4 regions of the Saccharibacillus brassicae genome follow, and region 1 is predicted to be linked to each of the others. Evidence: a T-box and tRNA genes for the amino acid it is inferred to sense, from the RefSeq annotation. Region 1 holds a T-box; the other regions hold tRNA genes.

What was found. The T-box of region 1 lies ahead of leuS (leucine--tRNA ligase). A T-box ahead of a tRNA ligase gene usually reads a tRNA of that ligase, here a tRNA-Leu.
Region 2: it encodes a tRNA-Leu, which carries the amino acid that the T-box ahead of leuS (leucine--tRNA ligase) is inferred to sense. The anticodon was not compared.
Region 3: it encodes a tRNA-Leu, which carries the amino acid that the T-box ahead of leuS (leucine--tRNA ligase) is inferred to sense. The anticodon was not compared.
Region 4: it encodes a tRNA-Leu, which carries the amino acid that the T-box ahead of leuS (leucine--tRNA ligase) is inferred to sense. The anticodon was not compared.

Annotation. Positions count from the first base shown of each region.
Region 1 covers NZ_CP041217.1:798,951-802,548, forward strand. Annotated here, with positions in the region: gene leuS (leucine--tRNA ligase) at 1-1,684, opposite strand, end outside; T-box leader at 1,744-2,001, opposite strand; gene FFV09_RS03170 (HEAT repeat domain-containing protein) at 2,129-3,205, shown strand; gene FFV09_RS03175 (MFS transporter) at 3,391-3,598, opposite strand, start outside.
Region 2 covers NZ_CP041217.1:2,769,284-2,772,881, forward strand. Annotated here, with positions in the region: gene FFV09_RS11580 (LamG-like jellyroll fold domain-containing protein) at 1-937, shown strand, start outside; gene FFV09_RS11585 (helix-turn-helix domain-containing protein) at 1,130-1,357, shown strand; tRNA gene FFV09_RS11590 (tRNA-Leu) at 1,436-1,519, shown strand; gene FFV09_RS24130 (MarR family winged helix-turn-helix transcriptional regulator) at 1,714-2,358, shown strand; gene FFV09_RS11600 (MATE family efflux transporter) at 2,631-3,598, shown strand, end outside.
Region 3 covers NZ_CP041217.1:4,088,078-4,091,675, forward strand. Annotated here, with positions in the region: gene FFV09_RS16945 (hypothetical protein) at 1-251, opposite strand, end outside; gene FFV09_RS16950 (hypothetical protein) at 248-526, opposite strand; gene FFV09_RS16955 (helix-turn-helix domain-containing protein) at 697-1,083, shown strand; gene FFV09_RS16960 (urease accessory protein UreF) at 1,155-1,805, opposite strand; tRNA gene FFV09_RS16965 (tRNA-Leu) at 2,123-2,205, shown strand; gene FFV09_RS16970 (glutathione peroxidase) at 2,334-2,813, opposite strand; gene FFV09_RS16975 (organic hydroperoxide resistance protein) at 2,984-3,406, shown strand; gene FFV09_RS16980 (hypothetical protein) at 3,588-3,598, shown strand, end outside.
Region 4 covers NZ_CP041217.1:4,398,489-4,402,086, forward strand. Annotated here, with positions in the region: gene FFV09_RS18245 (GntR family transcriptional regulator) at 1-991, shown strand, start outside; tRNA gene FFV09_RS18250 (tRNA-Leu) at 1,554-1,637, shown strand; gene FFV09_RS18255 (excinuclease ABC subunit UvrA) at 1,935-3,598, shown strand, end outside.

The sequences.
Region 1 (3,598 bases):
CGTACAGCACTTTATGCCAGAATCTTGCGTACAGCAGATGCAGAACCGCGTGTTCCGCGCCGCCGATATACAGATCGACCGGCAGCCAGTGATCCAGCTTCTCTTTGCTGCACAGCTCCTGATCGTTGGTCGGATCGAGGTAGCGCAGATAATACCAGCAGCTGCCGGCCCACTGCGGCATCGTGTTCGTCTCGCGGCGGGCTTTCATGCCCGTCTCGGGATCGATGATGTTGACCCAGTCGGTCGCGTTCGCAAGCGGCGATTCGCCGGTGCCCGACGGCTTGATCTCGTCCATTTCCGGCAGCAGCAGCGGCAGGCTGTCTTCCGGCACGGTCTTCATGCTGCCGTCTTCCAGATGCAGGATCGGAATCGGCTCGCCCCAGTAGCGCTGACGGCTGAACAGCCAATCGCGCAGACGGTAAGTCGTTTTGCCTGCGCCTTTGCCGCCTTCTTCCAGCCATTGTATCATGCGCGCGATCGCGTCTTCCTTGTTCAGGCCGTCGAGGAAGCCGGAGTTGACGTGTTCGCCTTCGCCCGTATAGGCTTCTTGTTCGATATCGCCGCCTTTGACGACTTCGATGATCGAAATGCCGAACTTCTTGGCGAATTCCCAGTCGCGCACGTCGTGGCCCGGTACGGCCATGATCGCGCCGGTACCGTAAGCGGCCAGCACGTAATCGGCGATCCAGATCGGCAGCTTCGCGCCGTTGACCGGATTGACCGCGTAAGCGCCGGTGAATACGCCGCTTTTGTCTTTGTTCAGGTCGGTGCGCTCCAGATCGCTTTTATGCGAAGCTTTTTCCTGGTACGCTTTGACCGCTTCTTTTTCGTGCTCGGTCGTAATGACGTCCACGAGCGGATGCTCCGGTGCCAGCACGCAGTACGTCGCGCCGTACAGCGTGTCCGGACGGGTCGTGAACACGTCGATCGACTCGTTCGTGCCTTCCACCTGGAACGTCACTTCCGCGCCTTTGGACTTGCCGATCCAGTTCCGCTGCATGTCCTTGATGCTTTCCGCCCAATCCAGTTCGTCCAGATCTTCCAGCAGACGGTCGGCATATTCGGTAATTTTCAGCATCCACTGACGCATCGGCTTGCGGATGACCGGATGGCCGCCGCGCTCGCTTTTGCCGTCGATGACTTCTTCGTTCGCCAGCACCGTGCCAAGCGCCGGACACCAGTTCACCGGAATTTCGGCGACGTAAGCCAGTCCTTTGTTGTACAGCTGAATAAAGATCCACTGCGTCCATTTAAAATATTCCGGGTCGGTCGTGCTGATCTCGCGGTCCCAGTCATACGAGAAGCCAAGCGATTTGATCTGACGGCGGAAGTTGTTGATGTTCTGAATCGTAAATTCGCGCGGATGGCCGCCCTTGTCGATCGCGTACTGCTCGGCCGGCAGGCCGAACGCGTCCCAGCCCATCGGGTGCATGACGTTGTAGCCTTTCATCCGTTTGTAGCGCGACACGATGTCCGTGGCGGTCATGCCTTCCGGGTGACCGACGTGCAGGCCGGCGCCGGACGGATACGGGAACATGTCCATCGCGTAAAATTTCGGTTTGGAATGATCGGCGTCGTCCGTTTTGAACGTTTTTTCCTCGTCCCATTTTTGCTGCCATTTCGGTTCGATCGTCTGGGCGCGGTAACCTTGCGGACCGCTTCCCTGCTCGTATCTTTCGCTCATCGTCATCTGTCCCCTTCGCTTCTGAAATCAAAAAGCCTCCCGTCTCCAGCGTCAACGACGCTAGGGACGAGAGGCGCTGCTTCCCGTGGTACCACCCTAGTTAGCGGCCGAATGTTCTCTGCTGCCGCTCACTTAAGCATCCGTTATCGGGGATGAGCCGATGCGACTTACCGCGCGCATGCCGGTCATACCGGACGTGCCGCCTTCTGCCGCATATCTCCGAGGCGAGTTCGTACAGGGTTCGCTGCCGGCTTCCACCATCCGCCGACTCTCTTGGAAACGCACCGCTGCCTACTGCTCCTCATCATCGACGAGTTTTTTTACCTGTGCAATGCCCCTATTATATAGAAAACAAACGCAAAAAGTCAATGACTCCGCGCCTTCCGCTCTCAAGCTGTGGTATACTGGTAGGCGCACTCGAAGCACTTGAGGAGGAATTTTCATATGTTCACACCCGAACAGGTCAAACCGTTTATCACGCACGCCGACCCGCTCGTCAGCAACGCGGCGATCCGGTTTTTGGCCGAGACGTATAAATACCCGCAGGACATCTCCGCGCTGGTGCTGGAGAAACTGGTCGCCGCCCCGCGCAAAGAAGACGTGTATCTGCACCGCGCCGCGGCTTTTCCGCAGACCAAAATCACCGTACAGGCGATGCTCCATCTGCTCAAAGCGAATCTCGTGACCGGCAACGCGCGCATCTTCCTGTCCCGCATGCTGCTCGGCAGCAGCCCGGAACTGCTCAAGCCCCATCTGGCGGCGATCCGGGAGCTGGACGAAGACTGGCAAGGCGAAGCGGCCGAGCGCGTGCGCGTGTCGGAATTGACCGACGAATGGGTCCGTCGTCTTTTTAATGAAGAAACGCAAAAAAACAGCGGCCTCGATTACGGCGAGATCGACTACGATACGCTCGATCTGCTGCTGGGCGAAATGATCGAACGCGAGATGCTGCAGCCGCGCGAGACGATGGACGAACTGCAGGAACAGTATACCAAAGACCCGGCATCCGTCCGCACGGTGTACCTGATGCAGGCGGCCGGCAAACTGAAGATCGCGTACGCGCTGCCGCTGTTCTACGACGCGCTCAAGTCCGACAACGATCTCGTGGCCGAACAGGCCGCCGATGCGCTCGTTCGCGTCGGCAGCGAAGAAGTGGTCGAGAAGCTGGTACAGATGTACGCCGAGGAAAAAGACGGCTTCCTGCTGCTCGGCATCGTCGATATTCTGTCGCGTATCCTGCTGCCGTCCGCCGAAGAAGCCTTGATTGCCCTGCTCGAAAAAGAAGACCATTTCACCCGCATCGCCAAACTCGCCGACGGCCTGTGCCGCCTCGGCTCCGAGCAGGCGCTGCCGGTCGTGCAGGAACTCGTGAAGATCGGCTACGACAAAGACTACGTCGAACTGAAAGAGTCGGTCTACGCCTGCTGCGTCATGATGGGCCGCCTGCTGCCCGAGCTCGACGAATGGCGCCGCGAGATCGCGGCCGAAGACGAAGAACGGGCGAAGAAATTGCAGCGTTAAGTCCTAACGTGGTGCTTCCGCGGCCCCGGCGAACCCGACATCGGCCGGGAACGCGCCAAGCCCAAGCCGAATACGCCAAGCAAAAAGAGCAGACCGCGGTCTGCTCTTTTTGCTGTCGGGCAAGCGGCACGCGCCGGGCGCAGCGGCGGGGAGTATGGCCGAGGAGTATGGCCCGCTGCCCGGAGTCAGCGCACCAACACCGACGAGACGAACATCCCCGCGAACAGGACCAGGATGACGACCGGCATCATTCCCATGCCAAGCGATCCGACGACGAGGCCGACGAGCAGCGGAATGACGGTGGAACCGGTATACGCGCTCGCCATTTCAAGACTGATGACGCTTTGCGAAGCTTTTTTGCCAAATCGTTCCGGCGTCATATGCACGAGGCTC
Region 2 (3,598 bases), 2.0 Mb from region 1:
GGGCGAATCGGCGTGGGGCACGCGCCTGGCCGATCTGAACGACGAGCAGGTCGTGGCGAACGTGGCGGCAGGTCTGACGCTCGGCGATACGAGCCGGGTCACCGCGGACCTGAAGCTGCCGACCGTCGGCAGCCGCGGCACGTCGATCTCGTGGAGCAGTTCCGAAGAAGGCGTCGTCTCTTCGACGGGCAAAGTGACGCGTCCGGCCGAAGGCGAACCGGCCGGCCAGGCCGTGCTGACCGCGACGATCGTCAAAGGCAGCGTGAGCAGGGCGGTCACGTTCGACATTACCGTCGTGCCGTATGCCAATGCCGCCTTGACGGCTTCCTATTCGTTCGAGAACAACCTGTCCGACGGCCAGGGCGCGTTCGCGGCCGGCACCGTCATCGGCGACCGGATCGGCAAAGAAGGCGGCCGCGTCAGCTACGCGGACGGCGCCGCCGGACAAGCGCTCGTGCTGGACGGCGCTTCGGGCGTGAGCCTGCCAAGCAACCTGATCGAGAGCGCGTCGTATTCCGTCTCGCTCTGGGTGAAGCCGGAGCAGCTGACGTCCTTCACGCCGACGTTCTTTGGCGCCAAAGACGAGACGCATTGGCTGAGCCTGCTGCCCAAAGGCTCGGTCGGCGACCAGACGATGCTCTGGTCCGGCAGCGCCAGCTGGTACGACGGCGTGACCGGCACGAAGATTCCGGCCGGCACCTGGTCGCATCTGGCGTTCTCGGTCGACAAAGGCACGCTGACCGTGTACGTGGACGGCGAGCGCAAGTTTTCCGGCACCGGCTTCCCGGACCTGTTCACGGAAGGCGCGAACCGCACGTTCGCCCTCGGTGTAAACTGGTGGGATGCCGCGTTCAAAGGCCAACTGGACGAATTGAACGTGTACGCAGGCGCGCTGACGCCGGAGCAGGCGGCAGCTTTGGCCCAGCCGGCGAAGTAAATCGTAAAGGGAACGCCGCCGGAACACTTGGGAAGCTTGAGCTTTCGGTACAGGAACGCGAACGGAAACAGGAAGAAGCGGGCTGCCGTTCCTTCCTGTTTTTTTATTTAACCCTTTAGATCGCCGCAGTGTGGTATAATAGAGAGATTCATACCCGAGCGTTCACATTTTCCTAAACAGGAGGTCGATCTATTGAGTACATTCCAGGATTGGAATCTAAAGGTCAAAAAGACGTTCAATGCGACAAGCAACGAACAGGTGCTGACGGTTACGGAAGCGGGCAGCCTGCTTGGCCTGACCAAGGATCAGATGAAAGTGTATGTGGACAAAAACAAGCTGACCAAGGTGCCGATCATGCGCAGTACCCATCGTTATCTCGTGCTTGAACAGGAAATTAACGAGATTCTCAAAAAAGTTTAACAAGAATGCTTGTCAACTTCTTCGGATCGTGATATATTATTTCTTGTGCTCGCGAGGTAATCGCAGCCATCAAGATATGCGGTCGTGGCGGAATTGGCAGACGCGCACGGTTCAGGTCCGTGTGGGCTAACCCCCGTGGAGGTTCGAGTCCTCTCGACCGCATCCCTTTTAAGAAAAGGTCCGAATTTTCGATGGATAATCGAAGGTTCGGGCCTTTTTTTGCGTGGTCAGACGTTTGACAGTCAGATCCCCGACGGTTATAGTCTTGACATAGTTAGCCTTCTAACAGTATGAGGATCTACAGTATAGGGATCTAACCTTACAATCCGCAAGCACCCGGGAAGGGGCGATCGAGCATGAGCGACAAAGACGGACCTTCGAAAAAGACGAAAAAGTCCAAAAGCGAGAAAAACGCCGCCAAAGCGAAAAAAGCCAAACAGGCGGAGCTGGCCGCTCTGGAAAAGGCCGGCGGCGCAGGTTCTCCGGATGGGAGCGATCCCGCGGCAGAGCCGTCTGCGGCGCATTCGCCGGAGCCGGCGGGACGGGCGGACGAATCCGGCCGGGAAACGGGCGATGGAGCGGAAGCGGCGACGCCGGTGTCGGATCTGCTGCGCGAGATCGGGACGAAGCTCAAGTCGGCATCGGACGGCAGGCTGGCCGAGCTCGGCATGAACGCGCAGCAGGGGCAGATGCTCGGCCACATCTACCGGTTCCGGGAAGACGGCATCATCCAGAACGAGCTGGCCAAGCATTTTAACCGGACCGGCGCAAGCGTCAGCAGCATGCTGCAGGGGCTGGAGAAGAAAGGGTACGTGAAGCGGATCGTGCCCGAAGGCAACGAGCGCCAGAAAAAGGTGTACGTGACGAAGAAAGCGAAAGCGCTGATCCCGGAATTCGACCGTATGTTCGTCGAACTCGAACAGCGGATCACGGCAGGGCTGAAGCCGGAAGAAACGGAAGCGCTGCATGCGCTGCTGGAGCAGGTCAAATCGAGGCTGTAACCCGCGCCTCGCAAGCGGATAGCGGAGATTTCCGCGTGTCCGAACGCCTTGTCCTTTGCGCGGAATCGTGATATATTTGCACACGTGGCGGAACTGACCCAGGGTCGCACGCGGCTTGCTGCAAGCCGATTTCGCGGGCGGGATGCCGCTTCGGCATCCGCAAGGAACGATTACGAGAAGTCAGTCACGCCCTACGGCCGCATCGGCGAGCAGGGCGTTTTTTTGTTTGGCACAAGCAAGCGGTCAAAATACGTGAAAAAGAAGGGTTGGAGATGGCGGAAAGCGGCATACGAACGGGATGGGGCGTCAGGCTTCTGGAGAAATATTTGTCGGGCCGGTCGATCGATTACAGGCAGATCATCGGGCTGTTCGTCCCGCTGCTCGTCGATCAGGTGTTTATCGTCGGGCTGCATATGATCAACACGGCGATGATCAGTTCGGCGGGAGTGGACGCGATCAGCGCGGTCAACATGGTCGATTCGCTGAACATTTTCCTGCTCAGCATCTTCGTGGCGGTCGCCACGGGCGGGACGGTCGTCGTCGCGCAGTACAAAGGCAGCGGCAATTCGATCATGGTGTCCAAAGCGACGGCCGGAGCGGCTTCGGTCGTCTCGGTCCTCGCGCTGTTTATCGGCTTGTTCATGATCGTCTTCCACAATCCGCTGCTGAACCTGCTGTTCGGCTCGGCGGAACCGGCGGTCAAGGAACTGGCGCGTATCTATATGATCGGCAGCGGGTTTTCGTATATGGGCCTTGCGTTTGTGGAAGCGGTCTGCGGCGCGCTGCGCGGCATCGGGCGTTCCCGGGCTTCGCTCGCCCTGTCGCTCGTCATGAACCTGCCGTATGTCGGCTTGAACCTGCTGTTCATCAACGTGCTCGATATGGGCGTGTTCGGCATGACGCTGTCGGTTAACATCTCGCGCTACCTGGCGGCGGCCTGCGCGGTCTATTACCTGATCCGGATCGACGCCGAACTGCGGCTGCGTATCCGGGATTTTTTCCACGTCGGGCTCGATATGTTCAAAAAAGTGCTGGGCATCGGCATGCCGTTCGCGGCGGAACAGATGTTTTTCAACGGCGGCAAAATCCTGACCCAAATCTTCATCGTCAGCATGGGCACGTACGCGATCGCGACCAACGCGATCAGCGGTTCGCTGGCCGGCGTGATGCAGATTCCGGCCAACGCGCTGTCGCTGACGCTGATCACGGTCGTCGGACAGTGTATCGGGCGGCGGGATTT
Region 3 (3,598 bases), 2.3 Mb from region 1:
GCGTAGGGATTCGGCAGCATGCCGTCCCGATGAAGCCGGTCCGCCACGGAGGCGTATTGGGGATACAGCGCGCGGATGCAATCCGGGCAAATGTCGTGCGTCAGCACGGCGCCGTTGCATTCGCCGAACGCGGGAATCCGCCAGCCGTCCGGACGGCGGATTTGGCTGCAGTGGGCACAGATGACGATCCAGGGTGCAGTCGGACTGGGGACGGGCGGCGTTGGGGCATCGTCCGAAGCGGAAGGCGTCATCGGCCGAACCTCCCTGCGCTGCCGGTCTGCGAAGGGCGGAAAGAGTCGCTCTCGGGGCGTCGGGTCTGACAAGGTGTCGGAGAAGCGGACAAGTCCAGCAGTTCGGAGACCCGTTTACGGTATTTGGCCGCTTTGCGGCTGCCGTTGATCAGGTTCGACAGGCGGGAAGGCGGAATATCGTAAAGCTCGCAAAAAGATTTCTGGTCCATTTCGAGCTCCGCCAGACGCCGTTTGATTTCCCAACCGAACGGGGTGATCGGTTTTTTTCTCTGCAACGTATCGCTCCTCCTGTTCATGTGCAAACGGATGAATTATAATCGATTAGAGACGGACAAGGGATCATTTACCATAAAACGTATTATATACGCAAAGACGTGAACGTTCAATGGTAATATACGCAAATGCGTAATTATGAGCGAAAAGCGGTCGTGAGGAGGGCGTCAGTTTGCAGTCGATCTACGAACGAATCGAGCAGTTGATCAAGAGCAGCGGCATGACCAAAAAGGCGTTCGGCGAACGCCTCAGTATCAGTGCGGGCAATTTGGGCGATTGGCGCAGAGGCAAATCCACGCCGAGCACGCACAAACTGATCGAGATCGCCGCCTATTTTTCGGTAAGCCTGGATTGGCTGATGACGGGCAAAGAATGGCAGCCCGAAGAAGTCAAAGAAACGGGCGGCCGTTATTTTTTTGAAAGTTTGGGGCAATCGGATTGCCAGCTGGATCAGCTGACCGAAGAAGAGAAAACGTTCATGCGCGAATACATGGCGTTTGCCGCGTACCGGAGAAGCCGCGAGGCGGACAGCGGGGAATCGCGGGATCGGGAAGACTAGCGGGAGCCGGGGAGGACGGAGGGGAAATCCGTTTCGGTCCCGGCACGAAAAAACGCTTTGAAGCATAAGCTTCAAAGCGTTTTTTGGATAGGCGTCCCGTAAGCGTCGGCGGACATGAAGGCAGGCTCCGTCGTCGTCCGCGCGCGCGACCAGCGCTCCGACACGTCGTCGATCATTCGCATCAGCAGCTTGCGCCGGGTCACGTCGTCCAGGTTCAACAAGCGGGCGCAATGATCGACGTACAAGGTCGTATGGTGGTAGAGATAAGCCGTTACGGCTTGCTCGGGTTCGATCTCCAGATTGAAATTGATCCAGGCATAGCAGAGCGGGAGGCAGCCGAACGCTTGGCCGGTCTGGAGCGCTTCCGCGAACGGCGCGAAATTTATCCACGGGTAGAGCGATTTCGACAGCTTCAGCACTTTGCGTCCGGAGCGGCGCATCTCGGTATCGATTTCGTTGGGACAAGTTTTCGTGCGCAGGCTCCGGTCGATCCGGAACGCCGTCTCGACATCGCCGCGGGCGAAAGCGCCGTACAGATCTTCGATCGCGCGTCCTTCGATATGCGTCAATCGGGGATGGATATACGACCGCATCACTTCTTCAAAAGCTTCGACGCCGCTCAGGCGATTGCCGTTCATATCCTCTTTAATGCAGCCGACGGGCGACGGGGACGACGTTTCGAGCAGGGTCATGTAACTGAGAAGCTTTTGTCCGCTGTGCATGATGCTGCGCCTCCTTAAAGGGATAAGTGGATGAATTTTTGTGCGTTATATGAATGTTAGGTTTAGGATATGAAAAAGTTTTTCGTTCGTTATGCTGTTTATTTTTACATGAATATCGGGTGTTGGTCAAGAAAAATGAAGAATTAAGGTTGATTTTCTGCAAAATAATTCAATTAAATGACTCATTGAGTTATATAATATAACATTATGAAGTGCACGGATTAAAATCTTTTATCGGTTTTCGGTTTTTTTGAAAAAGTGGTTGACTGTATGCTTGAAATTAGGTACGATATAGAAGTTGATTCTCTCTTTGACGTGCGGTAGTGGTGGAATGGCAGACACGCTATCTTGAGGGGGTAGTGGGTGTATACCCGTGGAGGTTCGAGTCCTCTCTACCGCATACCGAAGAAGCCTGCAGATCCCGATTTTGGGGTTTGCAGGCTTTTTTATTTTTCCGTGATCCGCTGACGCAGAAAAGCCCTGCGCGTTTGCGAGGGCTTGTGAACTCTGGCTTGGGGTGACCCAACATCAGCCGAGCAGTTTTTCGATGTCTTTCTCCAGCTGATCCGGTGCCGTTTGCGGAGCGAAGCGCTTGACCGGGCGGCCTTCTTTGTCGATCAGGAATTTGGTGAAGTTCCATTTGACCGATTTGGAACCCATAAGGCCCGGCGCTTCGTCGCTCAAATATTGGAACAGGGGATGCGCGTTTTCGCCTTTGACGTCCACTTTTTCGAAGATCGGGAATTTGACGCCGTAGTTCACTTGGCAAAACTCTGCGATTTCCTCGTTGGTGCCGGGGTCCTGTTCCTTGAACTGGTTGCTCGGGAAGCCGAGAATCTCCAGGCCGCGGTCGTGGTATTTGTCGTACAGATCCTGCAAGCCCTGGAACTGCGGCGTAAATCCGCACTTGCTCGCGGTGTTGACAACGAGCACCACTTTTCCTGCGTAATCGGACAGCTTGACTTCGTCCCCCTTGGACGTGCGGGCTTCGTATTCATACACGGACATATTGAATTCCTCCTCATAAAATGATTACTCTCTTTTTGATTGTAAACAACTTAATTGAGTTTTGCAATTCGCTTTCGTTTCATTCGTCTCTGTTTGCTTTATAAATTAGATAGTTTGACGGACAGTGCATGCTTTTAAAATTTCACACGAATAGAAGGAGTGACGATATCATGGAATCTTTATATACGGCAAAAGCAACGGCCCGCAGAGGCGGAAGAAGCGGAATCGTCGAATCGGAGGACGGAGCGCTGAATCTGCAGCTGTCCGTACCGAAAGGGCTCGGAGGCGGCGGAGGCACCGGCACCAATCCGGAAGAACTGTTCGCGGCCGGCTACAGCGCCTGCTTCGAGAGCGCTCTGGCCAACATCGCCCGCAAAGAAAAGCTCGATATTCCCGATACCGAAGTCACCTGCCATATCCATATCGGCAAAGACGAGACGGACGGCGGATTCAAGCTTGCGGGCAAGCTGGAAGTGCGCATTCCGGGACTCGATCCCGACAAAGCCAAAGATCTGGTAGAAAAAGCGCATGCGTTCTGCCCGTACTCCAAAGCGACGCGCGGCAACATGGACGTGGAACTGAGCGTCGTCTAAGTCCGAACGGAAACGGAAGCCGGAAAGTGTCCCGCAAGTGGGCCTTTCCGGCTTTTTTTCGTCAAAGTCGCGCCGGAAGCGCGGTTGACACGAAGGGTGAAATTCATTAAGCTATATAAGCACGCGCCGTGGGTGAAGATTGCATCCTATGACGAGACTAAGAATAACGGGTGATACGAATATGGCTTACAG
Region 4 (3,598 bases), 2.0 Mb from region 1:
GTTCTCGCTCAGCCGCCAGACGGTGCGCCAGGCGTTCTCCGAACTCGAACGCCAGGGGCTGCTGGAACGGGTGCAGGGCAAAGGCACGTTCGTGCGCAGCGCCGGCATCCGCGAAGAAGCGGCGCAGCCGCGGACGATCGGCATCGTCACGACGTACATCTCCGATTATATTTTCCCGCATATCGTGCGGGGCGCCGAAGCCGAGCTGCGCAGCCGCGGCTATCGGCTGCTGCTTGCAAGCACCGACAACGACAAGGAGAAAGAGATGGAATGCCTGCGCCTTATGCTGAGCGAACCGCTCAGCGGGCTGATCATCGAGCCGACCAAAAGCGCCGAAGGCAATCCCAACCTGCCGTTCTACCTGTCGATGCAGTCGAGAAACCTGCCGTTCCTCATGATCAACGAACGCTACCGCGAACTGGAAGTGCCGTGTCTCAAAGTGGACGACGAACTCGGCGGCTCGACCGCGGCCCGGTATTTGATCGGGCAGGGGCATACGCGGATCGCCGGCTTTTTCAAAACGGACGATCTGCAGGGCGTCAACCGGCTGCGCGGCTTCATGCACGCCCACCGCGAAGCGGGCATTCCGCTGCTGCCCGAGCATGTCGTGACGTACGCGACGGGGCAAAAAGGCGAACTGCCGCTTCGGCGCGTGCGCGAACTGCTCGCTTCGCCGAACCGGCCGACGGCGCTCGTCGCCTATAACGACGAACTGGCCGTACCGCTCATGAATGCGGCGCGCGAGCTCGGACTGTCCGTGCCGGGCGACGTGTCGGTCGTCGGCTTCGACGATTCGGCGCTCGCGCTCGCTTCCGGCGTGCCGCTGACGACGCTGACGCATCCGAAGGAAGAAATGGGCCGGGAAGCGGCCCGGCGGCTGATCGCCATGATCGAGAGCGGCGCTTCGGGTTCGGCCGTCGAATACGAAGACGTCGTCTACGCGCCGGAATTGGTCGAACGGAGTTCGGCGGCCAAGCCTCGGCGGGGGTGACGGGGCGGCGGGCGGTCATGTTGACTTTTTGTGCACATTTTCCGCTCAAAAACCGTATTCTGCGCAAAATGTTGACTTGATGCACACATTTTTCGCGAAAAAGCCCGATTTCCGGCCTAACAGGCAGAAAATGCTGACCCCATGCACACATTTCCTGTTCACGGCCCTCATTCCACCTGAAATGTTGACTTTTTGTGCACATTTTCCGCTCAAAAACCGTATTCTGCGCAAAATGTTGACTTAATGCGCACATTTTTCGCGAAAAAGCCCGATTTCCGGCCCAACAGGCAGAAAATGCTGACCAAATGCACACATTTTCTGTTCACGTCCCTGATTTCGCTTGAAATGTTGACTTTCGGTACGCATTTGCCGGATAAGACTTCCCGATACGGCTGCCGGCTCCCTTTTCCGGCAAAGCGGCAGGGCAACAAGACGAAGGCCAAAAGAGCATGCCGCGTTCCCTTTGGCACGGTATGCGAACTTTCTTGCCAAAAGGCTTGCAATCTGCCTGCCGGCTATGCTATATTATTTGGGCAGGGCAAAAAGCCCAGCCAACTATTATGCGGTCGTGGCGGAATTGGCAGACGCGCACGGTTCAGGTCCGTGTGGGCTAACCCCCGTGGAGGTTCGAGTCCTCTCGACCGCATCTCGTTTCATCGAAGAACCGTCGGTTTCCTTTAGGGAAATCGGCGGTTTTTTTGCGTATTCGAACGTGGGTTTTGCGTATTCGAACGTTTTTTTCCGGCGTTCCCGATCTCGCACTTCCGCCCGGAACCGCCCGTTTCCGACTCTTGCCCGACTCACTCTCCATAACTGCCTGCTGATTTCTTTTGCAGCGAATGAGGTAAAGATACCGAGACGACGGATCGGCTGCCGATCCCGTCCGGAAGACGAACCGAATTCGCAGGGCAATCCGTACGAAACGCCAAGGAGGAACGCCAGCATGAGTATATCGCATCAGTCCCATTCATCCGAACCCGATCTCGATCCGCGGAATATGATTCGCGTCCGCGGAGCCAGCGAGAATAATTTACGAAACGTCGACCTCGACATCCCGCGCGACGCGCTTGTCGTGTTTACCGGCGTGTCCGGTTCGGGCAAATCGTCGCTCGCATTCGGCACACTGTACGCCGAAGCGCAGCGGCGCTACCTGGAGTCCGTCGCGCCGTATGCCAGACGGCTGATCCAGCAGGCCGGCACGCCGCAGGTCGAGAGCATCGAAGGGCTGCCGCCCGCGGTCGGGCTTCAACAGCAGCGCAGCGTGCCGCAGGAGCGCTCCACCGTGGGCAGCCTGACGGCCATCTCCAACGTGCTGCGCATGATGTATGCGCGCGCCGGCGATTATCCGGTCGGACAGCCGGTGCTGTACGCCGAAGATTTTTCGCCCAATACGCCGCAGGGAGCCTGCCCCGAATGCCAGGGGCTCGGCCGGATCTACGACGCGACCGAAGCGTCGATGGTGCCCGATCCGAGCTTGAGCATCCGCCAGCGGGCGATCGCTTCGTGGCCGGGCGCCTGGCACGGGCAGAACCTGCGCGACATCCTGATCTCGCTCGGTTACGACGTGGATAAGCCGTGGCGGGAACTGCCGCAGTCCGATCGCGACTGGATTTTGTTTACCGAAGAGAAGCCGTCCGCTCCGGTGTACCCGGATCTCGATTACGAGCAGATTCAGGAAGCGATCCGTTCCGGGCGCAAGCACGATTATATGGGCAATTATACCGGCGCACGCCGCCAACTGCTTCATATGTACGCTTCCGCCGACAATCCGGGCCGCCGCCAGCGGCTCGAACCTTATCTGGTCGTCGGTCCCTGCCCGCTCTGCCACGGCAAAAGATTGAAGCCGGAAGCGCTCTCCGTCACGTTCGGGGGAATGGACATCGCGGACCTGTTCCGGCTGCCCGTAACCGAGCTGCAGCGCAGGCTTGAAGAAGCCGTGCAGGCGCACGAGTCGCCGAAGGCCGATTCCGCGCATCGGAGAGCGACGGAAAAAGCGCTGATCGCCCGGCGGCTGGTCGAAGACGCGGCGGGGCGGCTGGATCGGCTGATCGCGATCGGCGTCGGCCATCTGTCGCTCGACCGCCCGGCGCCGACGCTGTCTTCGGGCGAGCTGCAGCGGCTGCGCCTGGCGACGCAGCTGATCTCGAAGCTGTTCGGGGTCGTGTACGTGCTGGACGAACCGTCGGCCGGTCTGCACCCCGCCGACGGCGAAGCGCTGCTGGAGTCGCTTGCGGCGCTGCGCGACGCGGGCAACTCCGTGTTCGTCGTCGAACACAATCTCGACATCATGAAGCAGGCGCAGTGGCTGGTCGATATCGGCCCCGAAGCGGGCGAACGCGGAGGGCAAGTGCTGTACAGCGGCCCGCCGGCCGGCCTGGCGGACGTGGAACGTTCGATCACGCGGCGGTATCTGTTCGCGGATTCCGCTTCCGTGCTCCGCGAACGCCGGACGCCGGAAGGCTGGCTGAAGCTGAACCGGGTCTCCTACAATAATCTCAACGAATTGGACGTCGAGATTCCGCTCGGCTGCCTGACCGCCGTGACTGGCGTGTCCGGTTCCGGCAAGTCCAGCCTGATCTCCGGCGCGCTGCCGGCGCTGCTGGCGCC